Regions from separate parts of the Fodinicola feengrottensis genome, predicted to be linked through region 1. Evidence: riboswitches for the same ligand, from Rfam matches in the RefSeq annotation. Region 1 holds a riboswitch; the other holds the start of a gene.
The links. Region 1 has a riboswitch for cyclic di-AMP ahead of ABD301_RS14505 (C40 family peptidase). Riboswitches for the same ligand answer to the same signal wherever they lie in the genome.

Region 1 (15,262 bases):
AGGCCGGCGAGTCGCTCGCCGACCGTCGAGGAGGCGCCGGACTGGGTGCCGAAGTAGTACGTGGCGATGCCGCTGGCCTCTGGGTTGCGGTGGCCGTCGATGTGCAGGGACACCAGCACGTCGGCGCCGGCAGCGTTGGCGAACTTGGCCCGGTCCGCGTCGGAGAACCAGGTGTCGCGGCCGCGGGACAGATCGGTGTGCACGCCGAGCGCGGACAGTCTGCCCTCCAGCCGGGACGCGAGGTCCCAGGCCAGCTCGGCCTCGGACCACTCCAGCAGGCCCTCGGGCACCACCACACCGCGGTCCTGGCCGCCGTGACCTGGGTCGATGATCACGTGCTTGCCGACCAGCGCCGGGCCGGCGTGCCGCAGCAGGGCGGTCTCCCGGAGCAGCTGTGGTCGGCCGCCGACAACCTTGCGGCCGAGCTGTCGGAGCGCGCGCATGGTGCCGGGGCCGAAGCCGCCGTCCGGCAGCAGGCCAACCTCGCGCTGGAACTGCTGCAGCGCTCGCTCGGTGCTGGCGCCGAAGACACCGTCCGGGCGGCCCACGTCGTAGCCCATCTCGATGAGCCGCTCCTGCAGCGTTTCCACGTCGTCGCCGGCCATCGGCTCGGTGACTGACCGGGTCAGCAGCCGGTCGCCGAGCCGCCAGCGGGCCGCCACCAGGGCGCTCCACGTCTCGGCGCCGACCACACCGTCGACAGTGAGGCCGCGCTGCTGCTGGAACTCCCGGATCGCGAGCTCGCAGGCCGCGTCGAAGAGCACCGAGTCGGCGCTGGAGCCCTCGCCGTGCGGTCCGGCCGGGACCAGACCGAGGCTGGCGAGCGTGGCTCGCACCTCGGCGGCCGCCGGACCACTGTCACCACGGCGTACCGGCTCCATCAGCAGGCCCCCTTGCCAGCTTGGGAACAACATCGTTCACTTACACGGTAAGCGGTGGCCGCCAGCCGACTGTGGGCAGGGTTCGACACGCCGTAGTAGTCGACACGCCGGTGACTGTGCTCAGTTTCACTCTACGGTCGCCCCGCGCAGATGAGGTGCGGCGCGAAACTGTCGTACCTTCCGGGCAAATTAGCCCCCACCCAGAGCCCTGACCCAGTGACGGGTGGGGGGTGGGTTTGAGGACCGATGTTCAACTAAAAATTAAGGTCTACCTCTCGACCCACCCCCCACCCGTCACTGGGTGGGGGTGATTTTTCGGGGGTGGGGTGACAGTTTCGCGGCGGACGAGCAGGTGTCCGGCGTGTCGGACGGCGACACGCCGAGGTTTCGCGGTTGGGCCGTTGGGAATGGGGTCGGCGCGCCGACGATAAGGGTGTGAACGATCCACCTGGCGTACGGCCCGATCCCGCGATGCGGTTGTTGGGGCTGTACGACGAGGCGTTGCCGCGGGTGTACGGCTATTTGCTGGCCCGGAGCGGAAGTGCGGCGGTGGCCGAGGAGGTGACCGCCGAGGCGTTCCTCGCGGCGGTCGCGGCCTGCCGCAAGCCCGATCCGCCGCCGCTCACGGTGGGCTGGCTGATCGGGGTGGCGCGGCACAAACTCGTCGACCACTGGCGGGCGGTTGGGCGGGACCGGCAGCGTGTTGAGCCACTCGCCGACCATGACCCAGGGTGCGATCCGTGGGACGTACAGCTCGACATCACGGTCGCGCACCAGGTCCTCGCGACGCTGTCCTACCCACATCGTGCGGTGCTCACTCTCCGCTATCTGGATGGGTTGTCGGTGGCTGAGGTCGGCAGCTGTCTGGATCGCACGACACATGCAACTGAAGCGCTGCTGACCAGGGCGAAGCGCGCTTTCCGCAGCGCCTACGAAGGAAAGGAGGGCACCCGATGAGTACCGACCCGCTGGACGCCCTCCGTGACCCAGCCGGCCCGGTCGATCCCGATCCGGCCTTTGCGGCTCAGCTGCGGGGCCGGCTCGAGCGGCTGCTGCTGGCCAGACAGACTGGAGAAGATATGTCTCTGCTGACCCCTTACATCGCCGTGCGGGACGCGCGGGCCGCGATGGACTGGTACGCGGACGTGTTCGGTGCCCAGCGGCGCGGTGAGCCGTTGGTGGGGCCGGACCATCGAGTCGGGCACGCTGAGATGACCATCGGTGGCGCCGGCCTGATGATCGCCGACGAGTATCCGGACCTCGGCCTGGTCAGCCCGGACAAGCTCCCCGGGCGGCCGTTCTCGCTGCACCTCACGGTGTCCGATGTGGACGAGCTGACCAGCCGCGCCGAAGGGGCCGGTGCCACCGTCGAGCGGCCGCCGGGTGACAACCCGTACGGCCGGATCGCGGTGATCATCGACCCCTTCGGGCACCGCTGGATGCTGAACGGCCCGGTCAGCCGGTGATCTGCACCGGCTGGCCGTTGGCGACCAGCTTCCAGTCGACGGACGCGAACTTGGTCGGGTCGATGACCTTCTGCGCGGTCGCCCAGTCGATCAGCAGCTGACGGATGTCGATCTGCCGGTTGTAGAGCACCGGAGCTGTGTTGATGTGCGGGAAGCCGCCACCGCCGGACTGCCGGTAGTTGTTCACCGCCACTACGAACTGCCCGGCCGGGTCGATCGGCTTGCCGGCGTACGACAGGTCGACGATCCGCTTGCCGACCGGCTGCGTAATGTCGATGTCGTACGCGAGGGGGGCATCCAGACCGGAGATGATGTCGTAGTTGTAGTCCGGCGTACCGGTCGGCGCGGCCGTGGTCTTGGCGTTGGTGACCTGGTCCGCGGTGTACGGGCCGACGCCAGTGACCTGCTGGAAATACTCGACGGACTTCTCCAGGTAGTCCTTGACCTGGGCGCCGGTGAGCTGCACCGCGAGCAGCGTGTTGTCGTAGATGTAAAGCCCGGCCACGTCTCGGACACTGACCTGGCCGGCCGGGATCGCCGCGCCGCGGTTGAAAGGCGCCGCGATCGAGAGCACCGGCAGGTTCGGCGTACCGGCCAGCGCGGCCTTCACCGCATCGGCCTGGACGTAGTTGATGAAGTCGATGCAGGCGGCGTCCTGGTAGCGGGCGGTGGCGCAGGACATCGCGACCGTGCAGGTGGCGACCGGGGCGTTCACGTAGTCCACCACGGCCTGGTGGTCCGCGGTGAGCAGCTTCTTGATGTGCTCGTCCTCGGGCGCGGTGTTGCTGTTCAGTACGTGCGAGTCGGCGCCGCTGACCTGCCAGCCGTGCAGCAGCGAGTGCTTCAGGTTCAGCTCGATCACGGACAGGCGCTGGCCGAAGCACAGCGGCTCGGTGAGCAGCACCTGCTTGCCGGTGGCCTCGTTGGTGACGAACCGGTCGTCGATCTCCACGTGCGCGTGCCCGACCAGCACCGCGTCGATGCCCGGCACCTGCTGGGCCATCAGCGTGGAGGCGTTCTCTGGATACGGCAGCGCGTCGCCGTACGAAGAGGAGGTGTCGGCACCGGAGTGGGTCAGGACCACCACGACGTCACTGATCCGGCGCAGCCGCGGCACCCAGATCCTGGCCTGTTCGACCACGCCGTCGAAATGCATCTTGTTCTCGACGTTGGCCTTGTCCCAGATCGCCACGCCCGGGTTGGTCAGGCCGAGAATGCCGACCCGGACCGGGAAGAACGACCCGCTCGGCCACATCGTCTTGACCGTGTACGGCGGGAAGACCTGCTGCTTGGTCTTCCAGTCCAGGGCGTTGGCGCCCAGCAGCGGGAACCGGAGCTGCTTCTGGAAGGTCCGCAGCAGGTCGATGCCGTAGTTGAACTCGTGGTTGCCCAGCGCCGACGCGTCGTACTCCATCGCGTTCATGGCGGTCGCCATCGGATGGATCCTGGTCCGGCTGATCGGCTTGGTCTTCGCGTAGTACGTGCCCAGCGGGGTGCCCTGGATGGTGTCGCCGGCGTCCAGCAGCAGGACGTTGCGACGGCCGCGCTGCTTGCGCAGCGCGCCCACCAGGGTGGCGACCTTGGCGATGCCCTGGTCGTTGTGCGCGGCGTCGTCGTACTCGCGGTTGTTGTAGTAGTCCCAGTTGAAGACGTGCGCGTGCAGGTCGGTGGTGCCCAGCAGGGTGAGCTGCGCCGTCTGGTTGTGCAGGCTCGCGTCGGTCGGCTGGGGCGCCGCCTGCGCGGCCTCCGGCGACATGCCGGCGGCGGTCAGGATGGCCGCGGCCGATCCGCCGAAGCCGGCCAGCAGGCGGCGGCGGCTGACGGTACGACTGCCAGTCTTGTCGGGGGCGCTGGTGGGCTCAGCGGGCACAGGTCACTCCTCGGGTTTCCTTCGCTCGTACGACCGAAGGAAATCTACGCCGCCGGAGGGTTTTCAGTACCCGCTTTACCAGCCTTTTTGATTCCCGTACGAATACACGCAACGCCCCGGTCCCCGCTGGTGACACGAGGAACGGGGCGTTGCGGCGGCCTACTAGAGAGCGGCGTTGATCAGCTTCATGATCTCGGACTTGGGCCGCAGGCCAATGGCGGTCTGCACGGCCTGGCCGTCCTTGAAGATCGTCAGCATCGGGATCGACATCACGCCGTAGTCACGGGCGGTGTTCGGGTTCTCGTCGACGTTTAGCTTGGCGATGGTGATCTTGTCGCCCAGCTCGGCGGCGATCTCATCCAGGATCGGGGCGACCTTGCGGCACGGACCGCACCATTCGGCCCAGAAGTCGACCAGCACCAGCTTGTCGCTGCCGAGCACCTCGGTGTTCCAGTTCTGGTCTGTGACGGCGGTGGTGTTCGCGCCCATGTCGATATCTCCTTCTAAGAGTCGCGCTGCGAGTTTTATGTCTTTGCTGCTTAAGACTGCGCGGTGACCGGCACTTCGCGAGTCGGGCCCCAGGTGGCGCCCAGTGGCTCCTCGGAGTCACTCAGGCCCTCCAGGAAGCGCTCGGCGTCCAGCGCCGCCACACAACCGGAGCCGGCCGCAGTGATCGCCTGCTGGTACGTGTGGTCCACCAGGTCGCCGGCCGCGAAGACGCCGGTCAGGTTCGTACGGGTGCTCGGCGAGTCGACCAGCACATAGCCGTTCTCGTCCAGGTCGACCTGGCCGCGGTAGAGCTCGCTGCGCGGGTCGTGACCGATCGCGATGAACACACCGGTCACATCCAGCGTGGACTCCGCACCGGTGACCGTGTCGGTCAGCTTCAGGGCACTGACCTTGCCATCGGTGCCCAGCACCTCGGAGACCGCCGAGTTCCACTTGACCTTGATCTTGTCGTTCCCGAGCGCCCGGTCGGCCATGATCTTGCTGGCCCGGAACTCGTCCCTGCGGTGCACGATGGTCACGGTCTCGGCGAACCGGGTCAGGAAGGTGGCCTCCTCCATCGCGGAGTCGCCACCCCCGATCACGGCGATGTTCTGGCCCTTGAAGAAGAACCCGTCGCAGGTCGCACATGACGACACGCCACGGCCGAGGAACTCCTGCTCCCCCGGCACACCCAGTGGACGCCAAGCCGAACCGGTGGCGAGGATGACTGCCGGCGCTTCGTACGTCTGGTCGCCCACGGTGACCTTCTTGAGATCACCGGACAGGTCGACCGAAGAGGCGTCGTCGGAGATGAACTCCGCGCCGAACCGCTCCGCCTGCTGGCGCAGCTGCTCCATCATGTCCGGCCCCTGGACACCCTCCGGGTAGCCCGGGAAGTTCTCCACCTCGGTGGTCGTCATCAGCGCGCCACCGTAGTTCGCGCCCTCGATCACCAGCGGTGAGAGGTTCGCGCGAGCGGTGTATATCGCCGCCGTGTAGCCGGCCGGGCCGGACCCCACGATGATGACTGTTCGACGTTCGCTCACCAGTTCTCCTCGGCTGTGGACCATGCCTTCGTGACCTACCCAGTGAACGTCATGGTAGGGCCAGACATTCCGACGCGTACGTGACCTGCGCCTCCACCGTTCGTACGGTCGCGCCGGTGGGTTCAGCTGGCCGCGACCGGCCCGTAAATGGTGGTGACAGTCGAATAGTCCCCGCAGTCAGAAGTGACCGCGACCACCTTCTGGGTCGAACCGTTCGACAGCACCGCGAGCACCGCCGGGCCACCGTCGAACAGCGCCAGGTCGACATAGGTCGGCTCGCCGCCTCCCAGCCGTCCCAGTGCCTCCAGGCAGGCCTGCAGGACCGCTGGATTGGCGAACCGAGGCAGCGGCTCGGGGGCAGCCTTGGCCTGGTCCGCATGGGACCGGCCAGTGTCGGCCGTGCCGCTCGCCGCGGTTCGGCCCAGGGTGGGCAGCTGTTCGTCGGTCCAGTCGCGGCCGGAGGCGACCACTTGCACGCGGCCGGCAGCCAGCGGTTTCGGTGCGCTCTGCGGCTGCTTCGAGGTGCCAGCGCCACCGTTGGGGCGGCTGTCGCCGGACCCGGTGGCGGACATGTTCTTGGGCAGCGCGACCGGGACCAGTTGCTGGACGACCACCCCACCGCCGACCACCACGATGGCGACCACCGCGGCGGCGGCCAGCAGCACGGCGAACCGGCCCTTGCGCCGTTCCCGGGCGACTTCTAGCCGGGTGGGGGGCTCGCCTTCGTCGGGGAGCGACTGCGTCTGGAGATCTGTCTCGAGATCCGCGGCGGGTTGCTCGGCGAGCGCGGCCTCAATGCGGGCCAGTACGTCCGTCGGCACCGGCTCCGCGCTCGTACCGCCGGCGAGCTCGTTGCCCAGGTTGGCCAACTGCGTACGCACTGTGGCGGTGGCCGCGGGCAGCGACTCGTACGCGACCTGCCAGCGCGGGTCACTGGTCAGCCGGTCGGCGACCCGCTGCGCCTGGGCGGTGCCGTCGAGCAGGCCTTCCGCGTACTCGCCGAGCAGTTCGATGTCGACGGATTCGGCCAGGTCGGGGCCGCTGAGGGCAGGATCGGCCGGGCGTTCGTCAGCCATGCTTGCCCCCTCCTGCCACGTCGCTGGTGTCGTCGTTCTTCGATGGGACGCGCCTCGCGGTCGAACCGTTCCGGCCGTGATCGGATGCACTCGGTCTGAGCTGGTCCAGGAGGACGGCGAGCCGGGCTCGGCCGCGGGCGCACCGGCTCTTCACCGTGCCAGCCGGGATCTTCAGGATGTCGGCGGCCTGGTCGACGGGCAGTCCCTCCAGGTCCACCAGCACCAACGCGGCCCGCTGCTCGAGTGGCAGCGCGGCCAGCGCCTCCCGGATCGTCAGCCGGGTGGTCAGCGCATCCACCTGGTCGGCCGGATCCGGTGGGTCGACCTTCGTGTCGTCCAGTGGTACGGCCGGGCGAGCGGCCTTGCGGCGGAGCCGGTCCAGGCTGGCGTTCACCACAATCCGGTGCAGCCAGGTGGTGACCGCGGCGTCCCCGCGGAAGGACGCGGCAGCCCGGAAGGCGGACAGGCACGCGTCCTGTAGTGCGTCGGCGGCATCCTCGCGGTTGGCGGTGGTCCGCAGCGCGATCGCCCACATCCGGTCCTGATGCCGGCTCAGGAGCGTGGAGAACGCGGTCTTGTCACCGGCCGCGTGCGCGCTCAGCAGATCGATGTCGCTGGGTGTGACGGCCGTCGGATCGGCGGTCACCCGCCGGCCTCAGACCTTCGGGACAATCTCGTCGACCCCGATCCCGAAACCGTTCTCGTACGGCGGCAGCTTGGTGATCCAGATCAGCAGATACCGATACTGCTGACCGGAGGTGACGGCGAACGTGACGTTGGGGCCGGGCGAGTCGGTGACGGTCTGGATCGCGGTGCCGGACTGCAGATCGTCCGGGTTGTTGCCGCCGTAGAGAGACACGGTGGCACCTGCGCTGCTGAGGTTGGCCAGCACCTGCCGGACCGCGACCGGATGGCCCAGGTCCACCCGTACGCCCATGCCCTTCTTCAGGCCGCCGAAGTCAGGGCTGCCCTTGTAGGTCGCGGTCCGCCAAGCGCTGTCGCGGCTGCCGTCGATCGTCTTGCCGGCGCCGGCCAGCTCGGTGTGGTCGCCCTGCGGATCGATGATGGTGGCATCGGTCGGCCGCACCGCGGTCAGCGGTCTGGACGGGCCGTTCGCGGTGCTGGAGGCCGGCGTGGTGTTGGGCGACTGCGCCATCGGTACGCGCGCGACCAGCACGGCGAGCACCGCGAGGACGACCAGCATCACGCCAATCGGGATGCTGAGCTTGGCCCACAGCGGCATCCGCCGGATCCGGGACTCGCGCAGCCGGTTCAGTGGTTCGGTGAGCGGCGCCAGCTGGCCGGTGAGACCATCCAGCGGCCGCATCTCCTGCGCGTACTCGACCTGGTTCAGTTCGGTGGCGAGGTCCTGCGCGGCCGGCGCCGGCTGGTCCGGGTCCAGCAGCTGCATGGCGAGCGCGTCCAGCCGGGCCGGGATGCCGGCCCGCACCTGCCGAGGTGTGCACAGCCGGCCGTCTATCCGGGCGGCTGGGGTGACCCCTTCGGGCGTCGAGCCGTTCGCGGACGGCCACCGGGCGGTCAGCGCGGCATAGAGCAGCGCGCCGACGGCTCGTACGTCCGCCGCCGGCTCGGCGGTGACGTCCTCGCCGGCGGTGCTGGGCGGCGCCATCGTGAGGTCGGTGAGGGTGCACTCGAAGTTGCCGTTGACGATGACCGTGCTGGGCGTCAGGTTGCCGTGGGCGGCGCCGGCCGCGTGCAGGGCGGCGAGGCCTTCGGCGGCGCTGCGAGCCAGTGTGACGGCCTGGTGGGTGTCCAGCGGGCCGTTCTTGAGGAGGCCTCGCAACGGGCTGCCGGCGGCCCACTCGCGGACCACGTACGCCCGGTCGCTCTCCTCCACCGCGTCATAGATCGCCACCACGCCTGGATGGCGGATCCGGGAGATCGCCATGGCGGTGGAAAGCAGCTGTTCAGAGTCGGTGCCGACGGTGGCTTGGACCTCGACCGCCACGCCGCGGGCGAGCAGCAGGTCGGTAGCGCGCCAGAGTGCGCGCCCGGTGGTGGAATCTTCCAGGTGCTTGTCCAGCCGGTAACGCCCGGCGAGCACCTGTCCAGCCGCCAGCGCGGCGACAGTCGCCCCCCGTGGGCCTTCCCCCTCCACTGGCCCTCCCTGATCGGCCGGGGCCCGCGACGCTGGGGACCTTTCATCGGACTCGGCCGGCTGCTCCGGTTCGGAGCGGCTCGACTGTTCCGGGACCCATGATCGCACTTCGCTGCCAGCACTCGCTCGTCTTGACACGGATTCATTCCCTGTACGTCTGTTGATCGGACGTCATCGGTCATACGTAACAGGGGCACGATCCCCAACCGGGATCGTGCCCCCTCATGAGACGTTCCAGAGCTGCGATCGGTTGGCAGCCGATCGCTGTGATTCAGGAGACCAGGCGGCGAACCGTGTAGTCATTGCTCCAGATCCGGTGGCTTCCCACCGTCTGACCGGAGGTCGGCGCGTCCCACATGTTGCCCCCGCCAGCGTAAATCGCGGCGTGGTAGTACGAGCCCGGTCGGCCGAACAGCATCAGGTCGCCCGGCTTCATCGAACTCCGGCTGACCGACGAGCCATAGCCGGCCTGGCTGGTCGCGCTGTGCGGAAGTGACTTACCGAACTTCGCGTAGATGAACTTGGTGAAACCTGAGCAGTCGAACGAGTTGGGCCCCGCCGCACCGTACTGGTACGGCCGACCGCGGTACTGGGCGGCCGTGGAGACGACCATCTGGCCCTTGTCCTGAACGTAGACCGCGACGGCCGGCGAGACGCTGGAAGCGAAGGTCCGGCTGGTCCCGGCGGGAGCGGCTGGCGGGGTGGCGTCAGCGTTGTTGCTCACCTGCTTGGTGTTGCTGACCGGCTGCGTGTAGGCGGCCGGCTGGTTGTCGCCGGCCGCGCCATTGCCGTTGTTGGTGCTGGTCGAGCCATTCCCGTTGGCGTCGTTGCCATTCGTGCCGGAATCGGTCGACGGGGTGCCGGACGACTCGGCCGGGGTGCTCGGGGATGCCGAGTCAGCGGGCTTCGGGTTGGCCGGCGTGTTCTGTGCGGGCTTGTTCGGGGCCGCCTTGGTGGTGGCCGGCGCCGGGTTGGCGGGCTGCCCGCCGCCGCTGCTGACCGTGCCGCCGGCGTAACTGAGGATCCAGTAGGCCGAGTTGCCCGGGTACAGCTGGAACGTGACAACACCCTGGCTGTTCGTGGTGCCGCTGAGAAGGGCGTGGTAGTGCCCGTCAGCCTCGGTACGGGACAGCGTGGCTGTCACGTTGGGGATCGGCTGGCCCTCCGGCGTCTTGATGAAGCCCTCGAGGTTGACCAGCGAACCTGGCGAGGTGGTCGACGGGGTGTTGTACTTCCAGACCATCACTTTGGCCTGGTCGGCCGCGAACACCGAGGGCGCTGCCACCACACCAACGGCCATCAGACCGGCGGCGGCGACACCCAGAGAGGCGGTGAGCCACTTGTTCTTCAGCGGACGCGGGAGACTACGGCGGTGAGATCGCACCGTACGCAAGAGCGTTCCTTCCGGCACGCCTACGAAGTGAGCTGTCGGGTTCGGGAGGGAAGGCGTCCCGGCCATCGTTAGATGGCTTCACCCCAAGGAGTTTTTCCGACTGTCGCCGGATCACTCCGGAGAAACTTTGTTGGTTCCCCCGCTCCTGTCCGATTCATCCAATGCTCGTACTTTCACCTGGGCGGCGGGGACAGGACTCGGCGTGCCGTCTCCCAGGTGCGTGCACGGGTTGTGCACTTTGACCTCAAGCATCTTGGGGTCATCGTGATCGTATTCGCAGGCCAAGTGAGATCTGTTACAGGGTGGCCGTGTCGCATTATTTTATTTGCCCTAATATGTCCGCCCGTTCGGGTCGGTTTCTTTCTGTGCGCTCGATCACTAACAATTATTCGCGGCATACATGTGTTCACCGTGGTGCCTGTTCGCGGAAGGCTCGGTACGCTCCCAGCGTCCTTTTGGGTTCGGGTGGGGGGAGCGCATTCATGGCGGACCAGAGCAAGACTTCTCAGGGCGACCTCGCGGACAGGGTCCAGAAGGGGTACGCGTTCGCTGGCGAAGCGATTGAGCTGGGTGCGTTGGTCGGCGATGACGGTGCCGCCGTGCCAGCCGCGAAGGTGCGGATCCCGCTGTCGATGGTGAATCGGCACGGCCTGGTGGCCGGCGCGACCGGCACCGGCAAGACCAAGACGCTGCAGATGATGGCCGAACAGCTGTCCGCGAACGGTGTTCCGGTCTTTCTGGCCGACGTGAAGGGCGACTTGTCCGGGGTAGTGGCGCCCGGCGCCGATTCGGACCGGACGCGGTCCCGGGCGACCGAAGTCGGGCAGACCTGGACGGCGACTGGTTACCCAACCGAGTTCCTGGCGCTCGGCGGACTCGGCAAGGGCGTGCCCGTACGGGCGACCGTCACGGCCTTCGGTCCGACCCTGCTGTCCAAGGTCCTGGGTCTGAACGACGTGCAGGAGTCGTCGCTCGGACTGGTCTTCCATTTCGCCGACCAGCACGGCCTGCCGCTGTTGGACTTGAAGGACCTGCGCGCGGTTATCCAGTTCCTGACCTCCGATGAGGGCGCTGAGCAGCTCAAGGAGCTGGGCGGGCTGAGCAAGGCCACCGCTGGGGTGATCCTTCGGGAGCTGATCGGCTTCGCCGACTCCGGCGCGCAGGACTTCTTTGGCGAGCCGGAGTTCGACACCCACGACTTTCTTCGTACGGCCACGGACGGTCGCGGGATCATCAGCGTGCTGGAGCTGGCCAGCATCCAGGACAAGCCGGCGCTGTTCTCCACCTTCCTGATGTGGTTCCTCGCCGACCTGTTCGCGGACCTTCCAGAGGTGGGCGACGTGGACAAGCCGAAGTTGGTCTTCTTCTTCGACGAGGCCCACCTGCTTTTCAAGGACGCCTCCAAGGACTTCCTGACCGCGATCACCCAGACCGTCCGGCTGATCCGGTCAAAGGGCGTCGGCATCTTCTTCGTCACCCAGACGCCAAAAGATGTGCCGTCGGACGTGTTGGCGCAGCTGGGCAACCGCGTTCAGCACGCCCTGCGCGCGTACACGCCGGAGGACGCCAAGGCGCTCAAGGCCACCGTCTCCACCTTTCCCAAGTCCGGCTACGACCTGGAGGAAGTACTCACCGGCCTCGGCATCGGCGAGGCGGTGGTCACGGTGCTGTCCGAGCGTGGCGCGCCGACCCCGGTGGCCTGGACCCGGCTGCCCGCACCGCAGTCCTTTATGGGCCCGGCCGAGCCGGCCGTACTGGACAGCACGGTGTCCGGGTCGCCGCTGCAGGGCAAATACGGGCAGGCCATTGACCGGGAGTCGGCGTACGAGAAGCTGATGGCCAAGACCGCCCAAGGCGCGGCCACCCAGCGAGCCGAGGCAGCCCAGCAGCCCATTACCGCGCCTGCCCCACGGCCGGCCCCGGCCAGCAGCGGCGCGGGTGGGCAGGCGATGGGGGCGGTGACGGACTTCCTTGGCTCCCCAGCGGTCAAGAGCTTCATGCGCTCCGCCGCCTCTTCGGCCGGCCGCGAAATCATGCGCTCCGTCTTCGGCGTCAGCCGCCGCCGCTAACCCGCCCCTGGCCCGCACAATCGGAATCCGATTGGCGGTTCTCCATAGGGTGCGGCGCGAAACTGTCGTACCGACGTGAAATTTTGAGCCCCCGCCCTTTCAGAAGGGCGGGGGGTGGGTGGCGGGTTTTCATTACGTAAGTAAACGCGCGTGCGAGATAAGCGCGCGCTTCATGAAGCGACGGCTGCACAATCGGAATCCGATTGTGCCAGCGGTGGCAGGCTGACCTGGGTGAACTCCGGGGTGGTGACAATCGGATTCCGATTGTGCAGCCAGTCACCCGACCGACTGACCGAGCAGCCAGCCGGGGCCGCGGCTAGCGGATGACGACGGGGTTGACCGGGGCGCCGGTGCCTTCGACGACTTTCAGTGGGGCCGCGGTGTAGAGGAAGGTCCACCGACTGTCCGCAGCGCAGGCCGCGGCCAGGTCGTCCAGCCAGCAGATCTCGGTGAAGGCGACACCGAGGTTGCGCATCAGGGCGCTGTGCAGCGGCAGGGCGACCCCGGTGGCCGGCTCGGCGCTGACCTCGTTGCCGATGGTGTCGGTGACCAGGTTCGGGATCTCCATCCGCTGGAACCACTCGACCAGCTCCCGGGAGTAGGTGAGGCCCGGCTCGCAGTAGTGGTGGAAGAACTCCTTTGGCGTGGTCCGATACCACCAGCCGATCCAGCCAGTCCGGATCAGCAGGATGTCGCGCGGCTCGATCGTGACGCCCTGGCTTTCGGCGGCGGCGAGCAGGTCTTGGTGGTCGAAGGTCTCGCCCTTATCCAGTACGTCCTTGTCGCGGTGCCGGGCGATGTCGATGAGCACCCCGCGGCCGACCACGCCCTTCTCCCCAATCGGCAGGACGGATGCCTTCTTCATCCCGCCGACGGTGTTCTCGGCGTCGTAGCCGTTCCAGATTTTCCCGTCATACCAGACGTGGCCGAGCGCGTCGTATTGCGTGGAGCCCTGGAGATAAAGGAAGGCGGTGTCGTCGGCGTAGTGCATGCCGCCGGGAATCTGGCGCGCCTCGCCGCGCGTCCAGGAGCTCTCGTCGACCACGTTCTTGCGTTCGATGGGCGTACGGCCGGGCCACAGCGGGTCGCCGGGCGGCTTCGGATAGCCCATCTGGATCTGCAGGGTGAAGGTCTCCCCGGTGTGTACGTGCTGGACCCCACGCAGGACCTGCGCCGCGTCCAGGTAGTTCAGCGAACCCAGCTCGTCGGCCGGGCCCCACTTCCCCCAGTTGCTGGGGGTGTCCTCCCCCAGCAACTGGCGCAGCGGCGGCACCTCGGGTCTGTCGGCCATCGAGGATGCCTCCTGACGTGCGTTACGCGGCGAGGGCGTCGCGTAGGAAACGCTCGAAGCGCTCCGGAACCGAGAATATCGGCGAGTGGTCGGCTTCGGGTACGACCAGCAGAGTGGCTTCCTTGGCCTGGTCCGCGAGCCGCCTCGCCCACAGTTGGGTGCCGTCGAAGTCCCGGCCGCCGGTGAAGACGGCGATCGGCGGGACGATCTCGGCGAACCGGGTCTTGACCGGCGGGTCGAGCTCCATGCCGTGGGCCGTCTCCATCAGCAAAATGCGGTCGTTGGCGACGGCCCAACCGATCAGCCGGCGCCGGTCGTCGGGGTTGAGGGCCGGGCACCAGCCATCGACATCCCAGGTCGCGGCGGCGCGGGTGCCCTCGGTACGCAGCAGCTCCTCCACCTTGGCGAAGTGGGCTCGCATCTTTTCCCGGGCGGCGGCCTCGGCCGCGGTCGGGTCGGGGAACTCGCCGAAGGAGGCACCCACCGCACAGACCTTGGCCACCCGGTCGGGATGCTGATGGGCGAAGGCCAGCGCTTGCCGGCCGCCGTCGGACACGCCGACAAGCGTGGCGCGGGAGACGCCGACGGCGTCCAGTACGGCCGCGATGTCATCGAGTTCGCTAAAAGGCCCGTCGGACTGCGCCGACAGGCCGGTGTCGCGGTAGTCGAAGGTGGTCACCCGAGCGATGTCCGCGAGCCAGGCCACCGTCGTGTCCCACATGCGCAGGTCGGTGAGGCCAGCGTTAAGCAGCAGGACGTCTTGGCCCTGCCCGTGTTGTTGGTAATAGAGGTATCCGCCGGGAACATCCGCAAAGCCTTTGGTCACTGTCCTCATGATCAGTAACCCTTGGCCAGTTACGCCAGTCGAGCAAGCCAATTAGCCGAGTGCGTACATGACACCCAGATAGCTGCCGACCGCGGCGGCCCCGAGGGCGACTGTCCACAGGATCATCCACAGCAGGAACCGGCAGAACCGGACGAAGCCATTTCGCCGGCGGGGCGCTGGCGGCGGCGCGTACGGCGGTGCCTGATAGGGACCGGGCGCGTACTGCCGCGGTGGGTACGCCTGCTGTGGATACGGGTTGGGAGGGTACGGCTGGGGTGGGTACGGGCGTGGCGGGTACGGGTGGGGCATGCGCGTCTCCGTTCGGCTCGACCAAGATCACGCTAAGGCCGGCCGAGCCGGTACCACGAGGTCCGCGAGGGCAGCTGGCACGAATCCACGAGCAGACTTCTGGTTACCTGCGGACCACTCGGCGACGGATCTGGGCTAGTACGTCCCGGATCTCCCGGACTCGCAGCAGCACGGCGAGCCCGAGGTAGATGCCACCGCCGATGGTCAGGCCGAGGAACAGTGAGAGGCCGTTGCCGAGGCGGCCGACCGGGAAGAAGTGGCTGATGTAGACCTGGATCACCAGCGCGATCAGCATCGCCGGGGTGCTGGCGATGGCTACCCGTACGACAGTGGACAGCGTCTTGCCCAGATGCAGCCGGCCGAGTTTGCCGCGCAGCACCATGCCGCCGATCACCATCGCGGCGAGGTACGAGATGCCGTTGACGAT
Region 2 (15,262 bases), on a different contig from region 1:
GCGACTGCTGACCGAGGAGTTCGGCATCGACCCCGGTGCCCGGCTGCTGGAACTGCGTGCGGAGATCCTTGGTGCCCGGACGGCCGAAATCGTTCCACGGCCGGCGGTGACCGCGGTCGCCCCGGCCGGTCGCCTCGGCTGGACGTGGGTACGCAAGGTGCTGGCTGGCCTGATCCCGCTGGTCACGTTTGGGTTGGCCAGCTGGGCGGTGGTGCTGTCGGCGGCGGTGGCCCGGCGGAGCTGGCGGTTGGGACTGTTGGCCGCGCTGTTCCTGGTCCAGGCCGCCGCAGTGGTGGTCGCCGCCATCGAAAATTATGAGCCGCCGAGTCCACTGGTTGCCGCGGTGCTGAGCGGCGCGTACGTGGCCAGCATCCTGTGGGGTGCGATCGCCGGCCTGTTGCTGGTGCGTGCGCCGGCCCGGCTGGCCGGCGCGGCGAGCTCCCGGGCCATCCGGCTGGTGGCGGCGGCGATCCCGTTGTTCTCCTTCGGGCTCGCCACCTGGGCGGTTTTCGGGTATTACGCCATCCGGCGACGCAGCGTCGGGTTGGCGCTTGCCGCGGTCGGCTACTACATCCCGTCCGCCATCCTCTTGGGCGCCGCCGTCTTCGACCCGGATGCGAGTGTTGGCTCGACTCTGCCAACCCTGGTGTATTTTCTGGTCGTGGGCGTCGGTGGGATGGTGCACGCGCACACGCTCGACCCGGACCGGCATCAGGTCAGCTTCCTGCCAGCCGACACCAGCCGGTGAGCGCTACCCCGAGTTTGCGGTCCGGCGCGGTGGGCCTGGGCGGCGCGGTCATCATGTCGGCGGCGCTGATGGGCCCGGCGGTGTCGGTCTACTTCAACCCGCAGGTGGCCGCCCAGCAGGCCGGCGCGGCGACACCGTTCGTCTTCGTGATCGCGCTGGTGGTGGTGCTGGTGGTGGCGAACAGTGTGGTGGAGATGGCCCGGGTGTTCCCGAGCGCCGGCTCCTTCTACACGTACGTGTCGAGGGCGATCGGCCCGCGCACCGGCTTCGTCACCGGCGGCCTGATGTTCGTCGCGTACGCGCTGCTGGTGCCCGCGGAGCTGGCGCTGATCGGCACGTACACGCACGACATCCTGGCCGGCTACGGCGTCCAGATCCACTGGACGATCATCTCGGCGGTCTTCGCGGTGTTGGTGGTTTTCCTTTCGCTGCGCGGAATAACCGGTTCGCTGCGGACCGCGTTGGCGCTTTTCGGCGCTGAGGTGGTCGTCATCGTGCTGCTGAGCGCGGTGGTGCTGGCCAAGGGCGGCGCGCACGGCCTCAGCGTGCTGCCGCTGCTGCCCACCGAATCCCCGAACGGCCTGTCCGGCCTCGCCCTCGGGATGGTTTTCGGCATTCTGTCCTTCGTCGGTTTCGAGGCGGCTACCACGCTGGGCGAGGAGGTCCGGCTGCCGGCCCGCAACGTGCCGCGCGGGATCTATCTCTCGCTGTTTTTCGTCGGCGTGATCTACCTTTTCTGTACGTACGCGGAAATGATCGGGTTCGGCGTGGACGGAGTGTCCCGGCTGGTCGCCGACGCGGCACCTTTCACCACGCTGGCGGACAAGTACGCGCCGTGGCTGAAACTGCTGGTCGGTCTGGCCGGCATTTCCAGTATTTTCGCCGTCACGATGAACTCCAACAACGGCATCGTCCGCATCCTTTACGCGATGGGACGGGAAGGTCTGTTGCCGCGGCTGTTGGCGAAGGTCCATCCAGTGCACCGGACGCCGACGGCGGCGATTTGGCTACAGGCCGCGGTGGCGGTGGTCTTCACGTACGTGGTTGGGCTGATTTCCGGGCCATTCAACGCGTACGTGTATCTGGGCTCGGTGCTGACCCTGGCGATCATTCCGGTCTACATGCTCACCAGCGTCGCCTGCATCCGGCACTTCGCCGGCCGCCGCTCATGGTGGCGGCATCTGGTGTTGCCGGTGCTGGGGATCTTGCTGCTGCTCATTCCCGTCTACGGCCAGGTCTATCCGGTGCCGGCCGCGCCGCTGCGGTATTTCCCTTATCTGGTGCTGATCTACCTTGTCGTGACGGCCGCGATCGCGATCGTCCTGGGTCGTACCCGCCCAGCGGTGCTCAGCCGGGCTGGCGCGATTTTGGCCACCGCTAAGAGCGACGGCTAGCCAGTACGACGATTTCGTTGACCACCGCCAACAACAGCACCACGATCGACACCACGACCGAGAGAATGAAGACCAACCGCCAGCTAAATGCCTGGGTGAGCACCAGACCGGAGACTGGGCCAAGGATCAGTGCGATCAGGATGGCGAATGACAGCACCGCGGCGGCGACTTTCGAGCGCACGACCAAAAGCGCGGCCGTCGCGATGACCGCGCCGGCGCCGAGGCCGGTCAGCACCCGGCCGACCAGCAACACCGCGACGCTGGGCGCGAATGCCATCGGCAGCAGCCCGAGCACCATCAGCGCGACACCCGGAAGCAGAGTAGCCGCCGGCCATCGCCGGCCGAGCACCACGCCGGCCGCGGCGGTCAGCAGCGCCGGCAGGACAAACGCCACCAGCGACCAGAGCACGAGACCTGAGTCACCGTGCAGATCGCGGCGTACCGCGGTGAAAGTCGGTCCCACCAGCGAAGTCAGCAGGAAGGCCCCGAGCAGGGCGGCCAGGCCCGGTGCGGCCAGCGACCAGAGCGGTCGGCGCGAGTTCTCGATCACGGAGGGAGTCTAGTGATCGGGTCAAGGGCCGATGCCGACGAAGGGGAGCGAACTGTGGTCCGGCACCTTCATCTCCGGGGCCGTGGTGGGCAGCGCCGAATATCCGTCCTGTTTGGACACCCAGAGCCGGTAGTCGTCGGTCAGGCCGATATTCGTACCGTATTCCCGGCCGCCGATCACCGCCGGCGACTTGGTCATTTTCCCGATCAGGACAGCGATCCACAGCTCCTTGTTCACCGACTCGGCTGGTACGACCGTGTTCAGCGGCAGCCGCAGTGGCGTGGATTGCTGCAATGAGGCCGAAACGTCCTCGGTGGAGGCGAGCAGCTTGTGGGTAGCCGGGTCGTAGACGCCCAGATACGACTGGGTGAGACCGGTGCCCGCGGTGACCACCGCGATGAACGCGTCATTCGAGGCGCGGGACTGGTCCACATAAACCCGGCAGAAATAGATGATTCCGGGACTGAAACCGGGCGTGCTCGGCATCACCGCGGGATCGCCGGTGGCCGCGACCATGCCGAGCTGCGCGGGAGTCCAGGCGCCCTGATGGACGCCGTCGCCAGCGGCCGGCGGAGCGGGCTTGTCGGGGCTGTTGCTCGTACAAGCGCTCAACAGCACGGCGGCCAGGGCCGCGATCGTGACAGTTTTCCTCATATCAGGCACTTTTGCGTCGGCGTACGGACAGGGCCCACATCACCAGCGGGACCTGCAGCGGCAGGCGTCCCCAGGCGATCGCCTGATACCACCTGGGTTTGCGGGTTTCCGGCAGCGACGAGTCGACGGCCATCTGGATATTGGCTGGGAAGACCGAAACAAAGAGCGCCGCAGCGGCGGCGCCGCCGAGTGTGCGGGTACGCGGAATCGCGACCAGCGCCGCGCAAGCCAACTCGGCTACCCCACTCGCGGCGACCAGCAGCTCTGGCTCGGGCAGCACGCGCGGCACAATCGCCACGAAAGGCTTTGGTGCGGCGAAATGCAGCACACCCATGCCGCCGAGCACACCGGCCAGCACCCAGGGTGAGGCTTTGGTCCATCGAGCCGCCATCGTCGCCGACCTCTCACTGTCGCTTTCGGACGGCGTTCAGCATCGCACCCGCGAGAGTGGCCGCTTCACCTGGTCCACGGGAAAGGCGCCAGGTCGGGGCCTACCCAGCCGGTCCGGGCGGCCTCGCCAGCCAGCGTCGTCGAGCGGTAGAAACGGGTCAGCAACCGCTTGTCCAGCAGCGCTGAATGGTGTCGTACGAACGCGTCGAAGTCGGTTTCGGCGGTCTCCGTCACGTGGTGGCCGACCAGCTCCACCCAGGCCCGGCTGACCGTCACGTGGTATTTGCGCGGTGCCCCGGCATATCGCGCGGTCCGCTGGATCCCGTCGCTGACCAGGTCGATCGCCGCCGGTACGCCACAGCGGCGGACCGCCAGCCAGGTCAGGTGGACGTGTTCGCGATGGCCGAAACGCGGCGCGTCGGCCAGCACTTCGTTCATCAGATCGGGGAAAGTCGTCATTCGGGCACCTCCGTCAGCGCCTGCAATCCGGCGCGTAAGCCAGCGACAGCGTCTGTGGGCAGCCCCCCGAGGGCCTGCCGCTCCAGCTCGCCGAACGTCTGGCGGATGGTGGCCGCGGTGTCGCGGCCCAGTGCGGTGAGTGCGATCACGACGGCCCGCCGGTCGCCCGGCCGGTTGCCGCGGGTCAGCTGGCCACGCCGCTCCAGCCGGTCCAACACGCTGGTCAGCGTGGTTGGCCGCAGGCCCATAAGTGCGCCCAGCTCAGACACCGTACGGTCCCGCCCGTCGGCCAGGTTGGCCAGCGCGTTGACCTCCGACGCGGTCAGGTCCAGATCGACCAGCCGAATCGCCAACACCTGCAGGGTCATGTGCGTCGCCCGTTGTACGGCCAGCAGCGCCGACCACTCACTATCCACGATATCGGATTATACGAGATCGTACTATTGACCGCAACGACGCGATGCGGTCAGCGGATTTGCGGGACACTAGCGGGGCGTACCGAAGACCTGGGTCCAGTACGTGCCGTAGCTGCCGCCAGCGGCGAGGCCGACCCCGATCTCGGTCAGTTCACCGTCCAGGATGTTCGCTCGGTGGCCGGGGCTGTTCATCCAGCCGTCCACCACCTCGACGGGCGTGCGCTGCCCGGCGGCGATGTTCTCGGCGATCTTGCGGTAGCGGTAGCCGACCAGGTGCGCCCGGTCCCAGCACTGCGCGCCGTCCGGGTTCTGGTGGTCGAAGAAGTTCCGCATCACCATGTCCAGGCTGTGCATCTCCGCGGCCTCGGCGAGCTGCTTGTTGGCCGAGAGCGGCGGCAGGCCGTGCTTGGCCCGCTCGGCGTTGGTCAGGGCGATCACTTCGCCGTACGGGCCGCTGGTCCGGCTCGGCGGCGGACCGGCACCTGGCGCCGCCGGTGGAGGCGGCGGGAACGGAGCAGGTGGGAACGGCGCCGCGGCCGGGACCGGGGTGGGAGCGAGCGGTTGGGCGGCCCACTGGATCACTCGGGCCGGTGCTGGCTCGTCGATCACGTCGACGCCAAAGTCGCGGGCGAGGCCGGCCAGGCCGTCGGCGTACCCGTGGCCGATCGCGCGCAGCTTCCACTGGGAGTTGCGCCGATAGATCTCGGCGAGCTGGGCGGCGGTCTCGGTCCGCAGGGCGGTCAGCAGGATGCTGGCCAGTTGCCGGCCGTTCCGGTCGGCGGCGACCACGGACGGTCGGGGCAGCTGGCCGAAGGTGCGGCCGATCTCCTCCGGGCTGGCGACCAGGACGACCCGGTCAGCGCCGGAGCGCAGCCGGCCGGGGTCGATGGTGACTGTACGAGTGCGCAGCTGGACGCCTGGCGCGGTCGGCTGGTTGTAGAAGACGAAGTCGGCGTCGCCGCCCACTCGGCCGTCGCTGCCCAGCACGATCGCCGACACGTCGTACGGACCGGTCACCGCGATCGATACCGGCCCGCTGGGCAGCGGCATGTTCGCGCCGGCGACCAGCTCGGCCATCCGCACTCCTGCCGCCGGGACCAGATGCCTGTTTCAACTGCTCATAAGACCACTAGGTTCCCGGCACGTCACGACGCCACGTCATCGGGCGATGACGTGGCGTCGGAGCTTGCGAACTGCCTACCGGCCGACGCCGGCGATCGGCATGTCGCTGATGTTGGTGATCTTGACCGAGTCGCCGGGCTCCGGCGCGTGGATCACCTGGGTGTGGCTGATGGCGATCCCGACGTGCTCGAAGCCGTAGAAGAAGACCAGGTCACCGGTCCGGATGTCGGACTCCGAGACGTGCGTGAGAGCCGCGTACTGCAGGTGCGCCGAGTGCTCGAGGCTCTTGCCGATCTGCTGGTACGCCATTTCGGTCAGTCCGGAGCAGTCCCAGGTGTCCGGTCCGGCGGCACCGAAGACATACGGTTTGTCCAGCTGCGCGTACGCGAAGGCGACGTTCGCCGGCGACCCGGGCGGTGCGATGGCGTGGTAGCTGTTGTCGCCGAACGTCGGGCTCATCTTGGCCTGCAGCGCCAGCAGCGGCTGGAGCTGCGAGTTGAACGAGGCCTTGCTGGTCGTCAGCGTCTGGACCAGCGTGTTCGCCGACGTGACCAGGCCCTGCAGCTTGGTGTTCTGGGCCGCCTGAACGGCCTGCTCGGCCTTCAACGCCTTGAGCGGGGCTTCGGCCTTGCTGGTCAGCGCGTCCAACGTGGTCAGCTGGTCGAGGAACTGGTCAGCCGAACCGGTCGTCATCATCGAGCCGAGCATGCTCATGTCGCCGCCCTTGTACGCGTTCACCGCGTACGAACCGGCCTGTTTGCGCAGCTCAGCGACCTTGATGTTGGTGTCCGCCAGTTGCTTGGAGACGGTGGCCTGCTGGTTGCGGACCTGGCCGAGCTGCACGTTGGCGGTGTTGTACTGCTCGTTTGCCTTGTCGATCTGACCGGTGAGCGCGGTGATCTTGGCCTGCACGTCGCTCAGAGTCTGATCGGCCATGGCTGGGGAGGAGTCCAGGAAGCTGGTGCTGACCAGCGCCAAGACCATGAAGAGGGGGACGAAAAGGGCATGCTTGCGCCGAGGCGCCCAAGCGCGAGTCACTCTCGCGAGACTCCTTCTTCCACTGCTACCGCCTACCGAGTTAGCTGACGGATTCGGACGGGGAAGAAAAATCGCCCTACCACGGCAAGCCGCGGATTCACCCCAAGTGCTCGGGTCCCCGGTTCAGTTCCCAGTTGCCTGGTCACCGATTCGGCGGCGTCTGATGAGGGCGCCGGGTTGGCGCCGGAAAATCACCGGACCGAAGCGACCCTACAAGGAATCGCTACGGTTGTTCTATCGCGGGTCCGAATCGTGGCGTTACGGGTCACGCATCACAAATATTATTGGCTTCACCGCGAGGTTTCGCCCGTCTTGAGGAGTTAGCGGCCTGGATTTTGGTTAAAGCAGCCTTATCCATAGCAGGTTTTCGCAGGTGGTGCGGTGTTGTGGATTTCACAGCCCGAGAAAACTCAGCCGGCCAGTCTTGTCCGCAACCGGTCCACGGCCGGCGGCGGCGCCGGGTCCACCCCGATCTCCGCCATCCTGGCCACGTAGCTGCGGTAATGCCGGTGCGCCGCACTGGTCCGTCCGGTGGTCAGGAAGGCCTGCACCAGCCCCAGATGCGCGGCCTCGTCGAAGGCGTCCCGCTGCAACGCCTGCAGGTGGTAGCGGACCGCGAGGTGATGCTGGCCGCTGTCCGCGCTCAGTTTCGCCAGCGCGCGTACGACCTCGAGATAGTTGGCCTTCGCCGTTTCCCGTACTGGCGCGGTCCACTCCACACACTGGTCCGCGGGCAGAAAGTCGCCAACATAAAGTGATTCGGCGAAAGCCAATGCGTGAGCCGCATCACGGTCGCCGCAATAGTGGCGTTCCAGTGCGACGGTCGCATGAAAGACAAAGATCTCGGCGTCCACCGCCAGATTGCTGAGGGTGACCGCATATCGGTCGGCGGCAACGAAAAAGTCGGCCGGATGGACGCGGTCGGGGTCGAGCACGGTGCGTACGGCCGAAAGCGCCACAGACAGTCGGTTGGCCACCCGGCTGGAGGATTCGTCCGGCCACAACACGTCCATCAGCAGTTCGCGCGAGGTGGCCCGGTTTCGGCGGGACAGCAGGAACTTGAACAGTTCCTGGGATTTCTTCCACCGCCATACCGAAAGCGGCACCGTGCGCCCATCCCGGTAGACCTGGAAATCACCGAGAGTGCGGATGCGTACACATGATGACGGTAAAACTTCTGGCTGGACTAATTTGGTTATGGTCATGGTGAGCTGTCCCCGTTCCGGCTGCGCCGCCCGCACCGGAAACGACAAAAAGGGCGGCAAAAGCAGAGCTGACTTACTTATCCGGCCAGCATGGAATTGGGGCTGTATAGATTCGGCACAGAATCCGCACACGCGAGGGTGCGACTTACTCTTCGCGTACGAGGCAGAACTCAGTGCATGGTCAGATGCGGGAATCCCAGTCGATGTGGTGGTCGCGGAGCCAGTTCGCGTTGCTGGACCGCTGGTCGGGGCGCTCCTGGGTACGCCGCTGGCTCATCGCCGCGCTGGCCTGCACCAGCCGCTCCACCCGCTCCCGGCGGTGCCGCTCGTACGTGTCGAAGGCGGTCGCCGGGTCGGCGATGTCCCGCAGGCATTTGGCCAGCACGACCGCGTCCTCGATGGCCATCGAAGCGCCCTGGGCGGCCGCTGGGGAGGCCGCGTGGGCGGCGTCGCCGGCAATCGTCATCCGGCCGTTGTGCCAGGTGGGGACGGTCGGCACGTCGTAGTTGCCGGTGCCCACGATCGGTTCGGTGGTGGCCGCGACGACCGCGGCGGCCGGCGTGCGGTCCGCCTCGAAGACGGCGATCAGCTGGTCCCGCCACTGCGCGGTCGTCACCGCGGCGGCCTGCGCGCTGGTCAGCTCCGGTCCGGACACCCGGGCGAACCACCACAGCCCGCCGGCCGGCGCCCCGGTGATGCCGAAGAAACCCTTCTCGCCGCGGATCATCTGGTACGTGTCAGCTGGCACTTCGACCGGTGTTTTGTCGGTGAATCCATAGACAATGTGTTGGCCGGTGTAACGCGGCTCTGGCGCGGCCGGGTCGATGAGCTGCCGGGTGACCGAATGCACACCGTCCGCGCCGATGAGCACGTCGGCCCCAGCACTGCTGCCGTCGGCGAAGGTGGCTGTCACGCCGGCCGTGGTCGCGGTGCCGTCGACCAGCCGTTTGCCGCGCTGAACAGGCAGGTCGCGGGCGGCAAGCTCGTCCTGCAGCACCCGGTAAAGGGCGGCGCGTTTGAACGTACGGGGACCCAGATCCGGCCGTTCCGAGCCGGTGATCGGCGCTTGCCCGACCTGCTCGCCGGCCGCGTCGAAAACCTGCAGCCAGCGCGCTGGTACGCCGGCCGCCGCGACCGATCGGTCCAGATCGACAGCCTGTAAAGCGTCGATGCCGTTGGTTCCAACGGTCAGAAATGCGCCAATCTCATCGGCCGGCGTGGCGTACGCCTCGTAAACCGTGGCGCCGATTCCGGCTTTGTGCAAGGCGATCGCGGTGACCGCACCGGCGATGCCACCGCCGATAATCAGAGCCGTTGTCATTTGCACAGACTAGTGTGTGACGTGCCGGGGAGGAGTTGCGGAGAATTGGTGTTGTTCAACCGGAGTCGGGTGGCCGTCCTTTTGGCGGTGGTGCTGGTTTTGGGCGGGCTGACAGCGGGTGCCTCGGTGCAGGAGGACCCGGTCCGGCTGCCGATTCCCGGCGTGCCGACCCAGGCCGCCCAGGTGTCGACGCGGCCGAACCAGAGAGCTGTCGCGGCGCATTTGAAACCGGCCTCGTTCGTCTACGAGGACACCGGCAGCGCCGGCATCCAGCTGACCTTCGACGACGGTCCGAGCCCGCTCTGGACGCCGAAAGTCCTGCAGGTGCTGGCCAAATACCACGTACACGCGATCTTTTGCATGGTCGGCTTCCGGGTCCGCGAACATCCCGAGTTGGTACGAGCGGTCGCCGACGCTGGTCACACGCTGTGCAACCACACGGTCGAACACGACCCGAGCATTGGCACCTGGTCGGTGCCTGACATCCGCGCCGACCTCGTCGAGAACAACGAGTTGATCACGGCGGCCAGCGGTGGCGTGAAGCCGGTCTATTTCCGGTCTCCGCACGGCGACTTCACTCCGCGCATCGTCGAGGTGGCGCGGGAGGTCGGCCTCGCGTCGCTGGGGTGGAAGGTCACCGCCACCGACTGGGCCGACCCGCCGCCGCCGGCCTGGGACATCGCGGCCAACATCCACCACCACGTGCGCCCTGGCTCGATCATCCTGTTCCACGACGCCGGTTCGCCGGGCACTCACGCGCAGACCGTGGCCGCTCTCAAGCTGGTCCTCGACGATTTCCAGCGCCGCCACCTCAAGACCGCTTACCTCTAGTGTCCTGCGCCCGAGGTTCGCTACTTTCTCCGGCGCCCAGACGGCGACTGAGAGCACCGGAGAATCGCCCACATACGCACCAGTATGAGGGCGATCCTCCGGCGCAGTCAGATCACCGTCTGGATCACCGAATAAAGCAACGAACCTCAGACGCAGGACACTAGACCTCCAGCAATATCTTCAAAAGATCGTCGCCGGCCAGCCGCATCACATTGTGGCCGACCGGGAGGTCGTGGACTTTCCAAGTCGCGTCCTGGGAAAGCCGCTCGTACGTAGATGCGAACGGCGTTCCGGACCAGCCGGAAAGATAGACAAAATGCCGCCGGGTCGGCAGCTCGGCGCCGGTCAGCTGGATCGCCTGCAGGAAAGTCGCGAGCGGCTGGGAGGTGGCCCGCGGGTCCATTCCGGCCGGCGGTTCCACGTTTTGGCCGTCGCCGGTCGCGTTGGCCAGGAAGAGCCCTCGGTAGACGTCGCTGGTCAGGCTCCAGCAGGAGTCGCCGTCCTGGGGCAGATACGCGTCGCAGTACGTGACGGCCTCGACCCGCTCCGGCGCACGGTCGGCTACCCCGCTGACCACCATGCCGCCGTAGCTGTGCCCGCAGAGCACCGCGTCGGTGATTTGCTCCGTCTCCAGCAGGCTCAGCACATCCTGGATGTGGGTGTCCAGGTTCACCGCCGCCGACCGCAGGTGATGCCGGTCGCCGACCCCACTCAGCGTCACCGCATAAGCCTGATGGCCGTGCCATCGCAGGTGTTGGGCCAGCGGCTCGAAATACCAGCCGCCGTGCCAGCCGCCGGGTACGAGAACGTACGTCGCCATGCCAGTGCCTCCCCGATCCAGAGTCCCTCGCCGCAGGGACTGTAGACGTACCCACTGACAAAACCGCGACCGCGCTGGGTGCGACCAGCGTCACCGTTGCTGACGACGGCGTGACCAAATATGCTTATCTGGTCACCGCGTTCAGATGGAGGTGTGAGACGTGCCGGAGAACCGTGGCGTACGGGCCGAGCGAGTCCTCGACGCGGCCGCCGAGCTGATCGTTCGGTGGGGCTACGACAAGACCACGATCGAGGACATCGCGCGCGCGGCCGGCGTCGCGAAGGGCACCATCTACCTGCACTGGAAGACCCGTGAGGACCTCTTCATCGCGCTGCTGCGGCGAGAGCGGGTGGCCCTCATGACCGATGTCCAGCAGCGCGTCGCCGGAGACCCGGCGGGCGCGACGTTGCGTTCGGTGATCGAGAAGATCGCGGTCGCGTACGTCCGACGCCCGCTGCTCAAGGCGGTGTTGCTGCGCGACATGGAGGTGATCGGCAAGCTGTCCCGCCAGCGGGAACTGCAGCGGACGCCGAAACTGCAGCGCGGGCTGGCTCGCTATGTGGCCGATCTTCGGGACCTCAAGCTGGTGCGTACGGACCTCGACCTGCACGCGCAGCTGGCCGTCCTGAGCGCTGTCTTTCTCGGGTTTTTCGGCACCGCCGCGGTGATGCCGGCCGAGTACGCGCTCGGCGAGGAGCAGATGGCCGCGCTCAGCGCGGAAACGGTGGCCCGGATGTTGGACCGCGGCACCGCGTTGGACGACGGGGAACGAACGGCGGTCGCGGACATCACCGACCGGTTCCTGGCCGGTACGCTCGCCGAAGAGCGGGCGAAATACGAGCAGATGTCCGGTTTAGAGTAGGGGTGCTCTTCGTGAGCGAGGAACGTTTCGTCGTACCGCTGGACGATCCGGCCGCCGAGCTGGCGCTGGTGGGTGGGAAAGGGGCGTCGCTGGCCCGGCTGGCCGTCGCCGGTCTACCGGTGCCACCCGGATTCCACCTCAGCACCGCTGCCTATCGCGCTTTTGTCGCGTACAACAGCCTGCAGGACCAGATTTTGGCTGTGATCCAGGAGAATCAGCCGGATGCCGCCGCCGAGCGGATCGCCGCGCTTTTCGCCGCCGCGGAAATTCCGGCCGAGCTTGTCGAGGCGATTGTCAAGGCGTATGCGCTGCTGGGGGACATCGCGGTCGCGGTACGTTCGTCGGCCACCGCGGAAGACCTGCCGGAGCTGTCTTTCGCCGGCCAGCAGGACACTTATCTCAACATTCGCGGGGAAACCGCGGTGGTGGACGCGGTGAAGCGATGCTGGGCGTCCTTGTGGACCGCCCGTGCCATCGGCTATCGGGCCCGTCATCAGATCGGGTCCGAAGACGTGGCCTTGGCCGTTGTCGTACAGGAACTGGTGCCAGCGGACGCGGCCGGCGTGATGTTCACCGTCGACCCGGTGACCGGGGATTCCAGTCAAGTGCTGATAAATGCGGCTTGGGGGCTCGGCGAGGCGGTCGTCTCCGGGCTGGTCACTCCGGACACTGTCGCGGTGGACCGCGAGTCCGGCGCGGTTGTGCACCGCCGTACCAGCGAAAAAGCGGCGATGACCGTACGGACCGCCGACGGCACCCAGGAACAGCCGGTGCCGGTCGAGCTGCGTCGAGCCGAGGTGCTCACTGATCGACAGGCCTGCGAGCTGAGCGTTTTGGGCGTACGCATTGAAAAACTCTACGAGCGGCCGATGGACATCGAATGGGCTGTGCACCAGGGGCGGCCCTTCATCGTGCAGGCCCGGCCGATTACCGGCCTGCCAGCCAAAAGTCTGGCACTGGAGGCTTGGAACGACAGTCTGGACGGCGACTATCTCTGGACCAACGCGAATCTCGGTGAAGCGGTGCCGAGCGTCATGACGCCGGCCACCTGGTCGTTGATGCGGATTTTCATGAGTTGTGCGATGGCGACCACGGCGATCGACGGGATGCTTGGCTACGGCCAGATCGGCGGCCGGCTCTACATGAACCTCAGCATGTCGCTGTCGATCCCGGCCCGGTTCGGAGTCACCCCGAAGCGCATTCTGGGCATGATTGGTGATGTTTTCGGTCGTATCCCGGAAGGTGTTCAGCTGCCGATAGTCCCGCTGCCGCGAGTGTGGATGCTGCGCCGGCTGATCCCGACTTCGCTGGCGGTGGTCAAACGCGTACGGGCGAACAAGAAAATCCTGCCCGAGCTGCTGGCGGCCGCACCGACCAGATTCCAGGGCATCCGGGCCCGGATCGAAGCCGCCGCGACGCCGGCCGAGCTGGGCAAACTCTGGGACGCTCAGGTCCACGACTATTTCCTGCAGTCCAGCTATTTGCTCGAAGCGGCCACCAAACTGGAGTCCGGCCCGCTGACTTTCACTCGTACGCTGCGCAAACTCGTCGGTGAAGCCGACACGAACGCGCTGCTGACCGGCCTGAACGCGGGCAGCGGCGGGTTGGCCAGTCTTGGCCCGCTGCTCGGGTTGGCGCAGGTCGCGCGCGGTGAGATGGACGCGCAGACGTACGCACGAGACCACGGTCACCGGTGCCCGGACGAGTTCGAGGTCTCGGTGCCGCGACCGGCCGAGGACCCGCACTGGCTGGACCGCCAGCTCGCTGGTTTCGCTACCAATACTGTCAAACCCGAGGAGCTGCTGGCCCGTCAGCTGGCCGCTCGCACGGCCGCCTGGGAGCGGCTCGAACAGCGTTTCCCCAAGAAAGCGCCAAAAATCGCCAGACAGCTGGAGCACGGTGGAAATGTCGCGCGGGGCCGCGAACATGCCCGGTCAGAGGTGATTCGCGGGTTCTGGGCGATGCGGATCTTCCTGCTGCGTGCCGGCGAGTTGACCGGTCACGGCGACGACGTCTTTTTCCTGAGCCTGGACGAAACGCTGGCACTGCTGGCCGGCGATGAGCGGGCTTTGGCGCAGGTGCCAGCGCGCCGCGAAACGTACCGCCGCTATAGTGCGCTGCCGCCGTACCCGGCTGTCATCCGTGGCGCGTTCGACCCGTTCGAGTGGGCCGCCGACCCGGACCGGCGCGGCGATGTCTTTGATGCCACCGATGCGGTGCATCCGGTCAGTGACGCCGTCACCGGTTTCCCCGGCGCGCTGGGAGTGGTGGACGGTGTCGTACGCGTCCTCACCACCATGGACGAAGGCGATCAGCTGCAACCGGGCGAGATTCTTGTCACCACAGTCACAAACGTCGGCTGGACCCCGCTCTTCCCACGCGCCGCCGCGGTCGTCACCGACGTGGGCGCGCCACTCTCGCACGCCGCCATCGTGGCCCGCGAGCTGGGAATCCCGGCCGTTGTCGGCTGCGGCAACGCCACCATGCGGCTGCACACCGGCGACCACGTACGCGTCGACGGCGAACACGGCACCGTCACCCTGCTGGCCGGGTAAGAAGCACGGCCAGCGCCGCCCGGTCGGGCAGAGTTTCGCGCAGATGCTGGTAAAACTCGGCGCTCAGCGGGGCCAGCAACAACTCCGCGCGGACGTGCGGGTGATCGACCGACAACTCGTGGAACAGGGTGGTCAGGTGCAGGCGCCAGAACTGGTACGAGCCACCGCGAAAGCGGGCACCGAGGCTGTTTGTCTCTGACATCAGCACGAGATCTCCGTGCTCGTCGAGGAATTCGGCGTACGCGCTGACAAAAGCCTTGATGCGTACGTCCGCTGGCGCGCCCGGCCCGAGCGGCGGCGGTCCGTTGAGGATCGCCGCCTGCAGTTGGCGCTCCTGCTCGTCCAGCAGTGCGATCGCGAGGCCGCCCTTGTCGCCGAACCGGCGGTAGAGGGTGCCCTTGCCGACGCCAGCGGCGGCCGCTACGTCGTCCATCGACACTTCGGCCACTCCGCGCTCGGCGAACAGTCGCTGGGCGGCGGCCAGCACCTTCAGCCTGTTCCGGGCCGCGTCGGCCCGTTCGACCACCACGCCGGAGCCGAGCACGGGCAGGCTTCTTGACGATCCGGACTGTGGTCCGCTAACGTCTCCAGACATGAACCGGACTCTAGTCCAGATGGGCTCGGGTCACCATCACCGACACGAAGGAACGACCATGACCGCGACCATTTCCCGCCACGAGCTGCAGAAGCTCATCGACACCGACGCCGTCACCGTGGTGGACGCGCTCGGTGGGTCCTACTACGAGCGTGCGCACCTGCCCGGCGCTGTCCCGCTGGTCGAGGCTGACCTCGCCGTCCAGGCCGGTGCGGTGCTGCCGGACAAAACCGCCGCCATCGTCACGTACTGCTCCAACACCGCGTGCGCGAACAGTGGTCGGGTGGCCGCCGGGCTGGAGA

Region 2: it holds a riboswitch for cyclic di-AMP, as region 1 does, so the genes downstream of both, ABD301_RS01070 (C40 family peptidase) here and ABD301_RS14505 (C40 family peptidase) in region 1, are expected to answer to the same signal.

The regions. Positions count from the first base shown of each region.
Region 1 covers NZ_BAAANY010000009.1:403,126-418,387, forward strand. Annotated here, with positions in the region: gene ABD301_RS14460 (N-acetylmuramoyl-L-alanine amidase) at 1-881, opposite strand, end outside; gene ABD301_RS14465 (RNA polymerase sigma factor) at 1,353-1,838, shown strand; gene ABD301_RS14470 (VOC family protein) at 1,835-2,347, shown strand; gene ABD301_RS14475 (bifunctional metallophosphatase/5'-nucleotidase) at 2,337-4,217, opposite strand; gene trxA (thioredoxin) at 4,380-4,706, opposite strand; gene trxB (thioredoxin-disulfide reductase) at 4,757-5,752, opposite strand; gene ABD301_RS14490 (hypothetical protein) at 5,875-6,828, opposite strand; gene sigM (RNA polymerase sigma factor SigM) at 6,821-7,474, opposite strand; gene ABD301_RS14500 (protein kinase family protein) at 7,484-8,947, opposite strand; gene ABD301_RS14505 (C40 family peptidase) at 9,219-10,331, opposite strand; cyclic di-AMP (ydaO/yuaA leader) riboswitch at 10,344-10,510, opposite strand; gene ABD301_RS14510 (helicase HerA-like domain-containing protein) at 10,823-12,409, shown strand; gene ABD301_RS14515 (cyclase family protein) at 12,726-13,700, opposite strand; gene ABD301_RS14520 (alpha/beta fold hydrolase) at 13,723-14,535, opposite strand; gene ABD301_RS14525 (hypothetical protein) at 14,578-14,835, opposite strand; gene murJ (murein biosynthesis integral membrane protein MurJ) at 14,939-15,262, opposite strand, start outside.
Region 2 covers NZ_BAAANY010000001.1:213,155-228,416, reverse strand. Annotated here, with positions in the region: gene ABD301_RS01110 (BTAD domain-containing putative transcriptional regulator) at 1-748, shown strand, start outside; gene ABD301_RS01105 (APC family permease) at 745-2,142, shown strand; gene ABD301_RS01100 (MFS transporter) at 2,126-2,692, opposite strand; gene ABD301_RS01095 (hypothetical protein) at 2,714-3,346, opposite strand; gene ABD301_RS01090 (DoxX family protein) at 3,348-3,737, opposite strand; gene ABD301_RS01085 (hypothetical protein) at 3,803-4,195, opposite strand; gene ABD301_RS01080 (MarR family winged helix-turn-helix transcriptional regulator) at 4,192-4,611, opposite strand; gene ABD301_RS01075 (CAP domain-containing protein) at 4,681-5,688, opposite strand; gene ABD301_RS01070 (C40 family peptidase) at 5,809-6,771, opposite strand; cyclic di-AMP (ydaO/yuaA leader) riboswitch at 6,786-6,937, opposite strand; gene ABD301_RS01065 (AfsR/SARP family transcriptional regulator) at 7,182-7,877, opposite strand; gene ABD301_RS01060 (FAD-dependent monooxygenase) at 8,158-9,297, opposite strand; gene ABD301_RS01055 (polysaccharide deacetylase family protein) at 9,346-10,128, shown strand; gene ABD301_RS01050 (alpha/beta fold hydrolase) at 10,289-10,948, opposite strand; gene ABD301_RS01045 (TetR/AcrR family transcriptional regulator) at 11,109-11,810, shown strand; gene ABD301_RS01040 (PEP/pyruvate-binding domain-containing protein) at 11,822-14,365, shown strand; gene ABD301_RS01035 (TetR/AcrR family transcriptional regulator) at 14,346-14,960, opposite strand; gene ABD301_RS01030 (rhodanese-like domain-containing protein) at 15,019-15,262, shown strand, end outside.